One region of the Aminobacter sp. LjRoot7 genome, then DNA from elsewhere that is predicted to be linked to it. Evidence: riboswitches for the same ligand, from Rfam matches in the RefSeq annotation. Region 1 holds a riboswitch; the other holds the start of a gene.
What was found. Region 1 has a riboswitch for S-adenosylmethionine ahead of ACSQ3E_RS28580 (O-succinylhomoserine sulfhydrylase). Riboswitches for the same ligand answer to the same signal wherever they lie in the genome.
Positions count from the first base shown of each region.

Region 1 (7,777 bases):
TTTCCGTCCGGGCAAAGCCGGTTGGACACCACATCTATTCGGTGATTATGTCCGCCGCACGAAATCTAGTTATTTCTCAATTACAATTACCGATGCACTGACTCCGTGACAAGAGTCCGAGGGGGCAGCACGATTCGGTTTTTGTGGTTTTCCCCAACTTGCCGAGATTGCGTGGCTACGCGGCAACGGGTGGTTCGGATAGCGCTGGCATAAGTGACGTTTTCGTTGACTTCATGGCAGAAAAACCTGATATAGCCGCAGGCCGCCGCTCTGAGGCGGCTTTTTAATTTTTCCGGGTTCGGAGAGACATATAATGAGCGGTTCGGCGCTTTTCGAGACGTTTGCTCGTGCACCTCTGGCTTTCGAGCGAGGTGAAGGTTCCTGGCTGATCACCGAAACCGGCGAGCGATATCTCGATTTTGCTGGTGGCATCGCGGTGAATTCGTTGGGCCACAGCCATCCGCATCTCGTTCAGGCGCTGACCGAGCAGGCTGCCAAGCTCTGGCACGTCTCCAACCTGTACCAGATCCCCGGCCAGAGCCGGCTGGGCGAACGCCTTGCCGAGAACTCTTTCGCCGACCGCGTGTTCTTCACCAATTCGGGTGCGGAAGCGCTGGAGTGCGCGATCAAGACGGCGCGCCGCTACCAGTATGTGAACGGCCATCCCGAGCGCTACCGCGTCATCACCTTTGAAGGTGCCTTCCATGGCCGTACGCTGGCGACCATCGCCGCCGGCGGCCAGGCCAAATACCTGGAAGGGTTCGGCCCGAAGGTTGAAGGCTTCGACCAGGTCGCCTTCGACGACATCGATGCTGCAGAGGAGCTGATCGGCCCCGAGACGGCCGCGATCCTGCTTGAGCCGGTACAGGGCGAGGGCGGCATCCGCCCGTTCCCCACGGCATCCCTGAAGCGTTTGCGCCAGCTGTGCGACAAGCACGGCCTGCTTTTGATCTTCGACGAGGTCCAGTGCGGCATCGGCCGTACCGGCAAGCTGTTTGCCCATGAATGGGCCGGCATCAACCCCGACCTGATGGCGATCGCCAAGGGCATCGGCGGCGGCTTCCCGATGGGCGCATGCCTTGCCACCGAAGAGGCGGCCAGTGCGATGACCGCCGGCGTGCACGGCACCACCTTTGGCGGCAATCCGCTCGCCATGGCTGTCGGCAATGCCGTCCTTGACGTCGTGCTTGAGGAAGGTTTCCTCGACGAGGTCAGCCGCAAGGCGCTGCTGATCAAGCAAGGCCTCGCCGCCGTCGCCGACGAGTTCCCAGACGTGATCGAGGGCATCCGCGGTTCCGGCCTGATGCTCGGTCTCAAATGCACCATGCCCAACACCAAGGTGAACATGGCGCTGCGCGACCACAAGCTGCTTGCGGTGCCGGCTGGTGATAATGTGATCCGCCTGCTGCCGCCGCTGACCACCAGCGACGCGGACATCCAAGAGGCGCTCGCGCGCGTTCGCGCCGGAGCTGCCAGCCTCTCCAAGGCCGCCGCCAGCGGCGGCTGAACCCAAGGAAGTTACATGACCAGCGGGATTCGCCATTTCACCGACCTCTCGGCACTTTCCGGGAGCGACCTTCGCGGGATTCTCGATGACGCTGCGGTGCGCAAGGCGCGCCTGAAAGCCGGCGAGCGATCGAAGCCGCTGGAGGGCAAGGTGCTGGCGATGATCTTCGACAAGCCGTCGACCCGCACGCGCATCTCTTTTGACGTTGGCATGCGCCAGCTCGGCGGCGAGACCATCATGCTGACCGGCACCGAGATGCAGCTCGGCCGCTCGGAGTCGATCGCCGACACCGCCAAGGTACTGTCGCGCTACGTCGATGCGATCATGATCCGCACCACGGCCCATGACCGCCTGCTCGAGCTGACCGAGAATGCGACAATTCCCGTCATCAACGGCCTGACCGACGACACCCATCCGTGCCAGCTTATGGCCGATATCCTGACCTTCGAGGAGCATCGCGGCCCGGTGCGCGGCAAGACCTTTGCCTGGACCGGCGACGGTAACAACGTGCTGCACTCGTTGCTCGAGGCTTCGGCCCGCTTCAGCTTCAACGTCAACATAGCGGTGCCGGAAGGCAGCGAGCCGGAGCAGAAGTACATCGACTGGGCCCGCGCCAATGGTGGCAAGGTGATGATCACCCGCTCGCCCGAAGACGCGGTTCGCGACGTCGACACCATCGTCACCGACTGCTGGGTGTCGATGGGCCAGGAGCATCGTGCCCGCGGCCACAACGTGTTCCTGCCTTATCAGGTCAACTCCGACCTGATGAAGCATGCCAAGCCCGATGCCCTGTTCATGCACTGCCTGCCGGCGCATCGCGGCGAGGAGGTGACCGACGAGGTCATCGACGGCCCGAACTCGGTGGTCTTCGACGAGGCTGAAAACCGCCTGCACGCGCAGAAGGCCGTGCTCGCCTGGTGCCTGGGCGCTTGAATGCGTGATCCCGCGACCCTATCTGGGGCGGGATCATTCAATTATCATCAAAGCCATGTTCTGCGACCGTCGGCGGACCGACCGGGCGCGGAACTCTATAGATGGGATAAGTTCCAGTGACTGAGACCGAACGCAAGCTCGGCGAATTCGGGTTCGCCGGCGACGACCATGTTGTTCCATTCGCGGTGGAGCCGCTCGACGTGCGCGGCCGCACCGTCCAGCTCGGCCCGCTGCTCGACCAGATCCTCGGTCGGCACGACTATCCGGAGCCGGTGGCAAGGCTTCTCGCCGAGGCCTGCGTGGTCACCGTGCTGCTCGGCACATCGCTGAAATTCGAAGGCAAGTTCATCTTCCAGACCCGCACCGACGGGCCGGTGGACATGCTTGTCGCCGACTTCACCACGCCGCACTCGCTGCGCGCCTATGCACGTTTCGACGCCGACCGTGTCGATGCGGCGATCGAGGCCGGCATGACCTCGCCCGAGGATCTGCTCGGCAGCGGTGTTCTTGCACTGACCATCGACCAGGGCGAGCACACGACGCGCTACCAGGGCATCGTCGAGCTCAACGGCATCACGCTGGAAGAGGCGGCGCGCGCCTATTTCCGCCAGTCGGAACAGATTCCGACCGACGTAAAGCTGTCTGTGGCGAAGCTCGTGCTGCCGGCTGAAGGCGGCCCGCGCGAGCATTGGCGCGCCGGTGGCCTGTTGGCGCAGTTCCTGCCCGACTCGCCCGAACGTCGGCGCGTGGCCGACATCCATGGCGGCGACGGCGACGAGCGCGATATCGCGGTCCACCCCGACGACAACTCCTGGCAGGAGCTGCTGGCGCTGGTCGGCACCATCGAGCCAACGGAACTGATCGACCCGACCGTCGGCACCGAACGGCTGCTCTACCGCCTGTTTCACGAGCACGGCGCGGTCGTCTATGAGGGCGTGCGCGTGGTCGACGAGTGCTCGTGCTCGGGCCAGAAGATCAAGGGCATCCTGCAGGGCTTCACCGCCGAGGAAATCACCGACAGCGTCGAAGACGGCGTCATCCGCGTCGCCTGCGAGTTCTGCTCCAAGGCCTACGAATTCGACCCTGCGGAGTTCGCCCCGGTCCAATAGTTGCTTCAAGCCCGACACGATTTGACCGACCCTCGGTCCAATCGTGTTCTGGGCATGAACGCGGAAGCCGGCCGCCTGTTCGCGCTAGTTCAGCCTGTGGCGGGCGTCGGGCAGGTCGAGCGAAAAGGCGGGAATGGCGATGTCGAACATCTCGCCCGCCTCATTACGCATGGTATAGCGCCCGACCATGATGCCTGACGGCGTCGAGAGCGGGCAGCCGGACGCATATTGATAGGTGTCGCCGGGGTTCAGTTCGGGCTGGTCGCCGACCACGCCCGGGCCCCTGACTTCCTCGACCTTGCCGCTCGCGTCGGTAATGTGCCAGTAGCGCGACAACAGCTGGACGAATTCGTCCGAGTTGTTCTCGATGGTGACGCGGTAACCCCAGACGTAGCGGTTTTCCGATGGCTCGGACTGGTCCACCAGATAGAAGGGCTCGACCTCGACCGCGATGTTGCGGGTGATTGCGCGATACATATGCTGCGCTCCTTGGCCTGCACATTGACAGAGTCCGCCGCACGAGGCGGCGGGTCAACTGCTCTTAGACAAAATCACGCCGATTGTGATGACTGTGCAGTGAATTTCACCTCGCCGACGCATCGGCGTCACCCCGCTGTCACGCCGCAAGGCCAGTTTCCACGTCGTCCAACGACAAGGAAATTCCGCCATGAAACGTCTCTTAGCCGTTCTTTTCGCCTCGGCCTGCCTTGCCGGCACAGCCGCCCATGCGGACGATCTGGCAAGTGGTATTGAGAAGCTGACCAGGGGGGCCGAGTGGCAGCTGGTCAAATCCCCGAGGCTTGAGTTCGACACCTTCCACCCCCAGGGCTTCGCGCGCGTCGGCGATGCGCTGTTCATGTCGTCGGTCGAGATCATCGAGCGGACCAAGAAGTTCGAGGCACCGCAGAACGGGCTCGACCGCGACGAGGGCAAGGGCGCCGGCCACCTGTTCAAGCTCGATGCGAACGGCAAGCTCGTCGGCCAGGTGAAGCTCGGCGAAGGCGCGATCTATCATCCCGGCGGCATCGACTATGACGGCCGCTGGCTGTGGGTGCCGGTTGCCGAATACCGGCCGAACAGCAAGTCGATCATCTACCGTGTCGATCCGGAAACCCTGGAGGCGACCGAGGTGTTCCGTTTCCCCGATCATGTCGGCGGTATCGTCTCCGATCCCGAAAACGGCACACTGCATGCCGTCAGCTGGGGCTCGCGCCGCTTCTACGCATGGAAGGTCACCGAGGATCTGACGGTGCCGGATGCGGCGCTCGCGCCGGAAAAGACGCGCACGCTCAATCCTGCGCACTACATCGATTATCAGGATTGCGCGTTGGCGAAGCCCGGCCAGGCCGTCTGCACCGGCCTTACCGAATATCGTCCGGGTCCCGACGGGCAGGTCTTCCGCCTCGGCGGCATCGAAACGGTCGACCTCAAAACCGGACGCCCGCTGTTCCAGGTGCCGGTCCAGATCTGGACGGAAAAGGGCAAGTCGATCGCTGGCAATCCCGTGCTCATCGAAAAGACCGAGACGGGCCTGCGCCTGACCGCAGCGCCGGAAGACAACGAGACAAAGCTCTACGTCTACGAAACCAAGCTGCCGTAAGACAGTTCGAGGGAGACGGACGGCGCTCCTGGTTGCGGAGCGCCGTTACCTTGGTGGTTAGCGAGCCGCCTTCAGCGCATCGCCGATGTCGTTGAGCAGGTCGTCGGCGTCTTCGAGGCCGACCGACAGGCGCAGCGTGCCGTCATCGATGCCGAGCTCGGCTCGGGCCTCGTCGGTGAGGTTCTTGTGCGTGGTCGTCGCCGGATGGGTGATCAGGCTCTTGGCGTCGCCGAGATTGTTCGAAATCAGCACGATCCTGAGCGCGTTCTCGAAGGCGAAGGCTGCCTTCTTGCCGCCCTTGACGTCGAAGCAGATCAGCGTCGAGCCGCCCGACATCTGCTTCTTGACGATGTTGGCCTGCGGGTGGTCGGCCCGGCCCGGATAGATCAGGCGTGACACTTCCGGCTGGTCGGCGAGGAAGTCGGCGATCTTGCCGGCGGTCTCGGTCTGCTGGCGCACGCGCAGCGGCAGGGTCTCCAGGCCCTTGAGCAGCGTCCATGCGTTGAACGGTGACAGGCTCGGACCGGTGTGGCGGAAGTAGTCGTGCAGGTTCTCGTCGATCCACTTCTTGTCCGACAGGATCACGCCGCCGAGGCAGCGGCCCTGGCCGTCAATGTGCTTGGTGGCCGAATAGACGACCACATGGGCGCCGAGCTCGAGCGGCTTCTGCTGCATCGGGGTGGCGAAGACGTTGTCGACGACGAGGCGCGCGCCGATCGAATTGGCAAGCGCCGCGACCGCCGCGATGTCGACGACTTCGAGCGTCGGATTGGTCGGGCTTTCCAGGAAGAACAGCTTGGTGTTGGGCTGGACCGCCTTTTCCCAATTCTCGATCAGCGTGCCGTCGACCAGCGTCGCCTCGATGCCGTATTTCGGCGCCAGCGTCTCGACGACCCAGCGGCACGAGCCGAACAGGGCGCGGGCTGCAACGATGTGGTCGCCGGCCTTGAGGCCGCACAGGATGGCGGCGGTGACGGCGGCCATGCCGGAAGCCGTGGCGCGCGCGTCCTCGGCACCTTCGAGCGCGCACATGCGCTTCTCGAACATGTCGACGGTCGGATTGGCATAGCGCGAATAGATGAAGCCGGGGGTCTCGCCCTTGAAGCGGGCTTCGGCGCTTTCGGCGCTTTCATAGACATAGCCCTGGGTCAGGAAGATCGATTCCGAGGTCTCGCCGAAGCCGGAGCGAAGGCTGCCGCCATGGACGAGGGTGGTCTGGGGTTTCCAGTTACGCTGTTTTTCGGAGCTCATAGCCAAATCCAAATACAAAAAAACCGGCCGCGAAAAGTCGCAACCGGTCCACAACGCGGCCCTTTAGCGACTTGTTTAACGTGGCTGCAAGCCGACCGGCCAAATCACCACGGGATAAATGTCCTTTAGACCCGCAGCCTGCTTGCGTCAATTGCGTGGACGACTAAACGTTTTGGGCCACGCACATGACCCCGGAAACGGCCGGGATCCAGCGGCCACGGCTCTGCATTCGGGCTGGTGGCGCTGTAGAGGAGTGAGGCAATTGCGTCAGTCGGGCATTCTTCCGGACCAGGACATCGCGGCGCTGTTTGCGTCGGGCGCGCTCAAGGCGCCGCCGCTGGATGCCGACCAGATCCAGCCGGCGAGCCTCGACCTCAGGCTTGGAGCAACCGCGTTTCGGACCCGCGCCAGCTTCCTGCCGGGCCCCAATTCGCTGGTGTCGGAAAAACTCGACCGGCTCAAACTGCACGAGATCGACCTGACCAACGGTGCGGTGCTGGAAACGGGCTGCGTCTACATCGTGCCGCTGCTGGAGAGCCTGGAGTTGCCGGCCGAGATATCGGCATCGGCCAACCCGAAGAGTTCGACCGGCCGCCTCGACATCTTCACCCGCGTCATGACCGACCGCGGCCAGGAGTTCGACAAGATCCCCGCCGGCTACACCGGCCCGCTCTATCTCGAGGTCAGTCCGCGCACCTTCCCGATCGTCGCCCGCAAGGGCTCGCGCCTGTCGCAGATCCGCTTCCGCAAAGGAAATGCGCTGCTGTCGGAGACCGAACTCAACGCATTGCACCTGTCTGACCGGCTGGTCGCCATCGATCCGCCGAACATCTCGGGCGGCGGCATCGCGCTGTCCATCGATCTGGCTGGTGAAGTGGGCAGCATCGTCGGCTACCGCGGCAAGCACCATACTGGCCTCGTCGACGTCGACAAGCGCGCCGCCCAGAAGGTCGTCGATTTCTGGGAGCCGATCTACAATCACGGCGCCGAGGAACTGGTGCTCGACCCGGACGAGTTCTACATCCTGGTATCGCGCGAAGCGGTGCATGTACCACCGCTCTACGCCGCCGAAATGACGCCGTTCGATCCGCTGGTCGGCGAGTTCCGCGTCCATTATGCCGGCTTCTTCGATCCGGGTTTCGGCCATTCCAGCGCCGGCGGAACCGGCAGCCGGGCGGTGCTCGAAGTGCGCAGCCACGAAGTGCCCTTCATCCTGGAGCACGGCCAGGTCGTCGGCCGCCTCGTCTACGAGCATATGCTGGCGCGGCCGAAGGCGCTTTATGGCACCGACCTCGGCTCCAACTACCAGGCCCAGGGGCTGAAGCTCTCCAAGCATTTCCGCATGGACTGACCTTACGTCAGGGTGCGCAAACCTTA
Region 1 is NZ_CAXUPX020000016.1:21,696-29,472, forward strand. Features, by position in the region: gene ACSQ3E_RS28555 (aspartate aminotransferase family protein) at 314-1,507, shown strand; gene argF (ornithine carbamoyltransferase) at 1,523-2,440, shown strand; gene ACSQ3E_RS28565 (Hsp33 family molecular chaperone) at 2,557-3,549, shown strand; gene apaG (Co2+/Mg2+ efflux protein ApaG) at 3,634-4,026, opposite strand; gene ACSQ3E_RS28575 (DUF6454 family protein) at 4,217-5,149, shown strand; gene ACSQ3E_RS28580 (O-succinylhomoserine sulfhydrylase) at 5,207-6,400, opposite strand; SAM riboswitch at 6,444-6,521, opposite strand; gene ACSQ3E_RS28585 (2'-deoxycytidine 5'-triphosphate deaminase) at 6,663-7,751, shown strand.

Region 2 (7,777 bases), on a different contig from region 1:
CTCGCGCATCCTGTCTCAGGTCATGCCCGAACAGAGCAAGCAGTTCGAGACCGCCTTCACCGGCCTCGCCTTGCTCGGCGACGCGCCGACCCTGCCGCTCAAGATCGTCAAGGGCCAGGCGACGTTGGGGTTCATCCCGCTCGGGATGGTGCCGGCGGTGGACTAGGGGAGTATGGGAATAGGGAAGTAAGGCAGTAGCATATTGCCCGACTGCCCTAATGCCCTACACCCTTACTGCCCTAGCTCTTCACTGGATGTTCGATCGCCTCGCGGCCGAAGTTCGGCACGTCGACTTCCTGGCCGGCGTCGATGATCGAGCGGCGGATGGCGCGGGTGCGGGTGAACATCTCAAACAGCTTGTCGCCGTCGCCCCAGCGGATCGCCCGCTGCAGCGACGCCAGGTCCTCGGAAAAGCGCGCCAGCATTTCCAGGATCGCGTCCTTGTTGTGCAGGCAGACGTCGCGCCACATCGTCGGATCGGAGGCCGCCAGACGGGTGAAGTCACGGAAACCCGAGGCCGAATACTTGATGACTTCCGACTTGGTCACCGACTCCAGATCGTCGGCGGTGCCGACGATGTTGTAGGCGATGATGTGCGGCAGGTGCGAAACGATGGCGAGCGTCATGTCGTGATGCTCGGGGTCCATCGTGTCGATGTTGGAGCCGCAGCGGCGCCAGAACTCCGACAGCTTCTCCAGTGCCACCGCATCGGTATCGGGCAGCGGCGTGAAGATGCACCAGCGGTTCTCGAACAGCTCGGCAAAACCGGCGTCGGGACCCGATTTCTCGGTACCGGCCAGCGGGTGGCCGGGGATGAAGTGCACGCCCGCCGGCACATGCGGGGCCATCTGCGCGATGACGGAGGCCTTGGTGGAGCCGACGTCGGTCAGGATGGCGCCCGGCTTCAGCGCCGACGCGATATCGATCGCCACGGCACCTGAGGAGCCGACCGGCACCGAGACGATGATCAGGTCGGCATCCGCAACCGCCACCTTTGCGTCGGTCGCGTAGCTGTCGCCGAGGCCGAGTTCCTCGGCGCGGGCGAGCGTGGGTGCGCTGCGGGTGGAGATGGCGATGTGACGGGCAAGCCCTTCACGGCGGACGACGCGGGCCAGCGATGAGCCGATCAGGCCGATGCCGACGAGGGCGATCTTTTCAAAGAGAGGATCTGACATGGTTCAACTTTTCAGGAATTCGGTGAGTGCGGCGACGACGCCGCGATTGGCTTCTTCGGTGCCGATGGTCATGCGCAGCGCATTGGGGAAACCGTAGCCGGTGACCCTGCGCAGGATATAGCCGCGCGCCGTCAGATACTCGTCGGCGGCAGCGGCCGAGTGCTTGCCGTCATCGGGGAAGTGCACCAGCAGGAAATTGCCGACCGAAGGCGTGACACGCAGGCCGAGCTTTTCGAACTCGGCGACCAGCCATTCCGCCCACTTGGCGTTGTGCGCCACCGTGCGCTCGACATGGCCACGGTCTTCCATCGCCGCCACGCCGGCTTCGATCGCCGCCGCGTTGACGTTGAAGGGACCGCGCATGCGCTCGAGCACATCGATGATGTGCGAGGGCGCATAGATCCAGCCGATGCGCATGCCGCCGAGGCCGTGGATCTTCGAGAACGTACGCGTCATGACGACGTTCTCGTTGGCCGCGACCAGCTCGACGCCCGACTCGTAGTCGTTGCGGCGAACATATTCGGCATAGGCCGCATCGAGGACGAGCAGCACGTTCTTCGGCAGTGCTGCGTGCAGGCGGCGCACTTCCTCGAACGGCAGGTAGGTGCCGGTCGGGTTGTTGGGGTTGGCGAGGAAGACGATCTTCGTCTTCGGCGTCACCGCGGCGATGATGTTGTCGACGCTGGCCTTCTCGGCATCTTCCTTGGCAACGACCGGCGTGGCACCGGCGGCCTGGGTGTAGATCTTGTAGACCATGAAACCGTGCTCGGTGTAGACGGCCTCGTCGCCCGGCGAGAGATAGCTCTGGGACAACAGGCCCAGCACCTCGTCGGAACCGTTGGTGCACAGGATGTTGGCCGGGTTGAGCCCATGGGTCGCCGCGATCGCCTGCCTCAGGCGTGACGCCGACCCGTCGGGATAATACTCCATCTTATGCGAAAGCCTCTGCACGGCCTCGATCGCATGGGGCGAGGCGCCGAGCGGATTTTCGTTCGACGAGAGCTTATGGACCTTGGCGACGCCTGCCGGAGCGGAGCTCTTGCCACCGACATAGGCTGTGATGTCCATGATGCCGGCGCGGGGTTCGGGGCGAATCTGCTCGGGTGCCTTGGTCATTTCGAAATATCCTGGATTGGCGCCTCCGGCCGGAGGCCGCAGCGGAAATACCGCCCGGTGCACGCAATGTCGAGGAAAACCGGCGGAACTGCCCGGTCTGGCCGGACGAATGGGTCGCGGTTGACGCAATCGGCGACCGGGCGTAATAGCAGGGCATAGACCCGTGGTGATTTGGCCGGTCGGCTTGCAGCCACGTTAAACAAGTCGCTAAAGGGCCGTTTGCGATCCGTAAACCGGCTATGCGACTGCAAGCCGGTTTTTTTGTTTCTGGAGTTCGCACAGTGCCGATCAAGATCCCGGATCAACTCCCCGCCCGCGAAGTGCTGGAAAAAGAGGGCGTTTCCATCATGGATGAGCAGACCGCTCTCCGTCAGGACATTCGTCCACTGCAGATCGGCCTACTCAACCTCATGCCCAACAAGGTCAGGACGGAAACGCAGATCGCGCGCCTGATCGGCGCCAGTCCGCTACAGGTCGAGCTGACCCTGGTGCGCATCGGCACCCACAAGGCCAAGAACACCTCAGAGGATCACCTCATCGCCTTTTACCAGACATGGGAAGAGGTGAAGGACCGCAAGTTCGACGGCTTCATCATCACCGGTGCCCCGGTGGAGCTGCTGCCCTTCGAGGACGTGACCTATTGGGATGAACTCAAGCAGATCATGGACTGGACCACGACCAACGTGCATTCGCCGTTCTTCATCTGCTGGGGTGCGATGGCCGCCGCCTGGCATTTCCACCGGGTTCCCAAGCACACGCTGGAAGACAAGGCGTTCGGCGTCTACCGCCACAACAACAACGCGCCTGCCTCGCCTTATCTCGCCGGCTTCTCCGACGATTTTGCCATTCCGGTGTCGCGCTGGACGGAGGTCCGCGCCTCGGACATTCCCGAGGATTCCGGCCTGGAGCTATTGATGGAATCGGAAGAGACCGGCCCGAGCCTGCTCTCCGAGGAAGCCGGCAACCGGCTCTACATGTTCAACCACATCGAATACGACTCGACCTCGCTCAAGGAAGAGTACGACCGCGACGTGGCGGCCGGCGTGACCATCGAAGTGCCGCACGAATATTACCCCGACGACGACCCGCAGCGTAAGCCGCTGAACCGCTGGCGCTCGCACGCCCATCTGCTGTTCGGCAACTGGATCAACCGGGTCTACCAGACCACGGAGTATGATCTGGAGAGCATCGGCAAGGGTCGCTAGCACCAATCAAGGCCGCGTCCGCAACCCGGGCTCGGCCTTCCGCCCCTACCCCGCCTTGGCCCGGTGCTCGTGGAAGGCGCAGGCGAGGATGCGCAGGGCTTCGCGCGAGCGGCGGTCGGTGAGCGTCGAGTGCAGCACGATCTCGGTTGCCGGCACATCGGGCAGGCCGAACTTGCGGCTGACCTCGACGGTTCCGGGAGGCGCCAGCCTACTCGGGAAGACTGCGGTGGCGAGCCCGGCCGAGACGGCCGCGGTGACCAGCGACGAGCCGCCGCCGACAAACACCTCGACCCAGGGAATGCTGGCATCGTCGAGCGTGCGTGTGGCGAGATCGCGCACGCCGCACAGCCGCGACAGCGTCGCCAGCCGGATCGGCTCGCCGGGGCGATGATCGAACTCGGGCGTCGCGAACCAGCCGAAATGTTCCGGTCCCAGCACCTCTCCGTCCCGCCGGTCGTCCTCGCGCCGGACGATCGCGGCATCTAGCTTGCCACGGTCGAAGGCATCGAGCAGCAGCGTCGAATTGTCGACCTGGACCTCGATGGTCAAGGCCGGGTCGTGCTGGCTGAGACGGGCAAGCAGCGTCGTCACCTCCGGTCCAGCGACATGGCCGGCAATGCCGAGCGTGAAGCGCCGCGCCGAACACGACAGGCCAGCGACCGCATGGTCATGGGCGGTGAGGAAGGCACGTGCCGATTCGATGAACAGCGCGCCGTCCGCCGACAGCCTGACGCGGCGCGGGGTGCGTTCGATCAGCTTGCGGCCGACACGCTCCTCCAGCCGCTTGAGTTTGACGCTGACCGCAGCCTGGGTCGAGCCCATGGCATCGGCGGCACGCGTGAAACTCTGCAGATCCGCGACCATGACGAAGTTGCGGACGGCCTCGGCGTCGAGCCACAGCATCTCATCTATCCTAGTTTGTTATCACTGATATAGGTTTACATAGCATTTATGCATGTTCAAGCTTCGCATATCTCAGATGTTTCCAAATAACCAGCGGCACCGGACCTCCTCCCCCGACGCCGCCAGACGGAGACACGGGATGAAGCTGACGATGAGAGACACTCTGGCGCTGGGGGCGATCTGCCTGTCGGCGCTGATGTTCGGCCTTGAGATATCGAGCGTGCCGGTGATCCTGCCAACGCTCGAACATGTGCTGCATGCCGACTTCAAGGACATGCAGTGGATCATGAACGCCTACACCATCGCCTGCACGACGGTGCTGATGGCGACGGGAACGCTGGCCGACCGCTACGGCCGCCGGCTGGTGTTTACCGTGACGGTCGCCGCCTTTGGCGTGACGTCGCTGATGTGCGGTCTCGCCCCCAACACGACGGTGCTGATCATCAGTCGCTTCCTGCAGGGCATGGCCGGCGGCGCCATGTTCATCTGCTCGATCGCCATTCTCTCGCACCAGTTCCAGGACGCAAAAGCGCGCAGCAGCGCCTTCGCCATCTGGGGCGTCATATCGGGCATCGGCCTGGGCTTCGGCCCGATCATCGGCGGCGTGATTGTTGCCCTGTCAACGTGGCAGTGGGTGTTCCTCGTGCACGCGCCGTTGGCATTGCTGTGCCTGGCGCTGACCTTCGGCAGCGTGAAAGAATCGCGCGACCCGCAGGCCACCAAGCTGGACCTGCCCGGCATCGTCATCCTGAGCGCCGCCGTCTTCGGACTGACCTACTACATCACGCAAGGCGCTGATCTCGGCTTCCTCAGCCCAACGGCGATCGCGATTGCCGCAGCGACGCTCGTCGGCGTGATCGCCTTCGTCGCGGTCGAGCGGCGGCATTCGCATCCGATGTTCGACTTCTCGGTGTTCAGGATTCGCGACTTCTCCGGCGCCATCGTCGGCTGCGTCGGCATGAACTTCAGCTACTGGCCGTTCATGGTCTACCTGCCGATCTATTTCACCGTCGGCCTCGGCTATGACAGCACTGAAACCGGGCTCGCGGTACTCGCCTACACCGTGCCGTTCCTGGTGATGTCACCGGTGGCGCAGTACCTGCTCTTGCGCACCAGCCCGCGCGTCGTCATCCCGCTCGGCCTGTTCACCATCGGCCTCGGCTTCATCGCCATGTGGCTGGGCAGCCCTGCCGAAGGGGCGAGCGGCCTGACCGTACTGCCCGGCGCGCTGCTCGCCGGCATCGGCCTTGGCCTGACGACGACGCCCGCCACCAACATGACCACCGGCTCGGTGCCGGCCAGCCGCGCCGGCATGGCCTCAGGCATCGACGCCAGCGCCAGGCTGATCGCACTCGCCGTCAACATCGCCGTCATGGGCTTCGTGCTCGTCGAGGGCATCCTTGCCGGCCTGAGGGACGCCCTGCCCGCGGGTGCCGATGCCGGCCAGCTGCGGTCGCTGGCCGAACGCATCGCCGCCGGCGGGGCGGTCGAGGAAACACCGGGCGCGCTCGCGGTACCGGCCGACGCGGTCCATGCCGCGTTGGTCAACGGCTTCCATTGGGTGATGCTTTATGGCGGTCTCGGCGTGTGGGTGCTGGCGGCGCTCAGCTTCGCGCTGTTTGGTGCCGGCAAGTCGTCCGGCGTGTCCAAGCCTTGTCCGGAGACGCAAGCCATCTGAGCACGCTCGCTGCAGGCCCACTCCGGCGGGCCTGCAGCGAGGTCGGCTCAGGCGGGAGCCGCAGCCTTGGCCACATCCTTGATGCGGACCGGCTTGAGCACCGGTCCGCGCTTGTCCTTGGCAAGATGGACGGTCCTGCCGAACAGGCCGCCATTGTGACGATGCGGGCCGAAATAGACGACACCGGTGTTGGCAAGCTCGCCCTCGAACATGTCCTTGACCCGCTGATGCGCGGCCGCGTCGAGCGTCTCGAAAGCCTCGTCGACAATCACCCAGTCGGGCTTATGCAGGCGCAGCCGGGCGAAGGCGACGAGCCGCAGCTCGTCGCTGGTGAGCTCCTCATTCCAGTGCGCGACACGATCGAGCGAAGTCGCCAGGCGCTCCAGCCCGACGGCGGCGAGCGCTTCGGCAAAATCCTTGTCGTCGAGCACGGTGCCGCTGGAGGGATAGGCCAGCACCTCGCGCAGCGTGCCAGGCGGCAGGTAGGAGACGCGCGGCAGGAAGGCGATCTGCCTGCCGGCAGGCAGTTCGATCCGGCCTTTGCCCCATGGCCACAGCCCGGCCAACGCACGGAACAGCAGCGTCTTGCCGGCGCCCGCCTCGCCGGTGACCTGCAGGCGCTCGCCCGGCTTGACCCTGAGATGCGGCTCCGAAAGCCTGATACAGCCGCTCGGCGAAACCAGTTGGAGATCGTCGAACGCCAGGCTGCCGTCGCGGCTTTCGGCCAGGTCGATGCGCTCCTCCTTGTCGTGCAGCACGTCGGCGGCGACCAGCACGCGGCGGATCACGCCGACACGCATCAGCGTGGCGCGCCAGTCGGCGATGGCGCCGACATTGTTGATGAACCAGCGCAGCGAGGCGTGGACCTGGTTGAAAGCGCTGACCGCCATCATCAGCCCGCCGAAGCTGATGTCGCCGGCAAAGTAGACCGGCGCCGCGACCAGGATCGGCGCGACCACGGTGAACCAGCCATAGCCGTCGGTGACCCAGCCGAGATTGATCTGGGTGGCGAAGATGCGGCGCAGCGAATTGAGCACGCCGGCGAGATCAAGCTCCAGCCGGCGCTTTTCATCAGCCTCGCCGCGCGCCAGCGAGATGGCATCGATGTTCTGGTTGATGCGGACCATCGAGAAGCGCAGTTCGGCTTCGCGCGAATAGCGATCGGCGTTCTGGACAATCAGCGGCCGGCCAACGAGCCAGCTCAGCAGAGAGGCCGACCCGGCATAGACGATCGCCGCCCAGACCATGTAGCCCGGGATGCTGAACGAGCGGTCGCCGACGTGGAAGACAAAGCCCGACGACAGGCTCCACAACACGCCGACGAAGGAAACCAGCAGGATCGAGGCCTGCAGCAGGCCGATGGCAAGGTCGGTGGTGAGGTCGGCAAGATGCCCCGCGTCCTGCTGCATGCGCTGGTCGGGATTGACGCCGACGGCGCCCGCATTGGCGAGGCGGAAGGCGCGGCCCGGCCGCAGCCATTCGGTGATGAGGTCAAGCGTCAGCCCCTCGCGCAGCTTGAGCCGGATCATCTGGTTGAGCCATTGCTGGCCGACATTGAGCACCAAGAGGCAACCGGCAATCGCCGCGAAGATCGTCAGCTGGTGCAGGAAGGCGTCGAGGTCGCGATTTTCGAGCGCATCGTAGAACGGCTTGTTCCAGCGGTTCAGCACGATCTGCCCGGCCGACGTCGCAAGGATGAC
Region 2 is NZ_CAXUPX020000013.1:83,747-91,523, forward strand. Features, by position in the region: gene ACSQ3E_RS27185 (DUF2125 domain-containing protein) at 1-166, shown strand, start outside; gene ACSQ3E_RS27190 (prephenate/arogenate dehydrogenase family protein) at 240-1,175, opposite strand; gene hisC (histidinol-phosphate transaminase) at 1,179-2,291, opposite strand; SAM riboswitch at 2,445-2,522, shown strand; gene metA (homoserine O-acetyltransferase MetA) at 2,573-3,496, shown strand; gene ACSQ3E_RS27205 (LysR family transcriptional regulator) at 3,542-4,399, opposite strand; gene ACSQ3E_RS27210 (MFS transporter) at 4,539-6,077, shown strand; gene ACSQ3E_RS27215 (ABC transporter ATP-binding protein/permease) at 6,125-7,777, opposite strand, start outside.
Region 2: another riboswitch for S-adenosylmethionine. It lies ahead of metA (homoserine O-acetyltransferase MetA); the one in region 1 lies ahead of ACSQ3E_RS28580 (O-succinylhomoserine sulfhydrylase).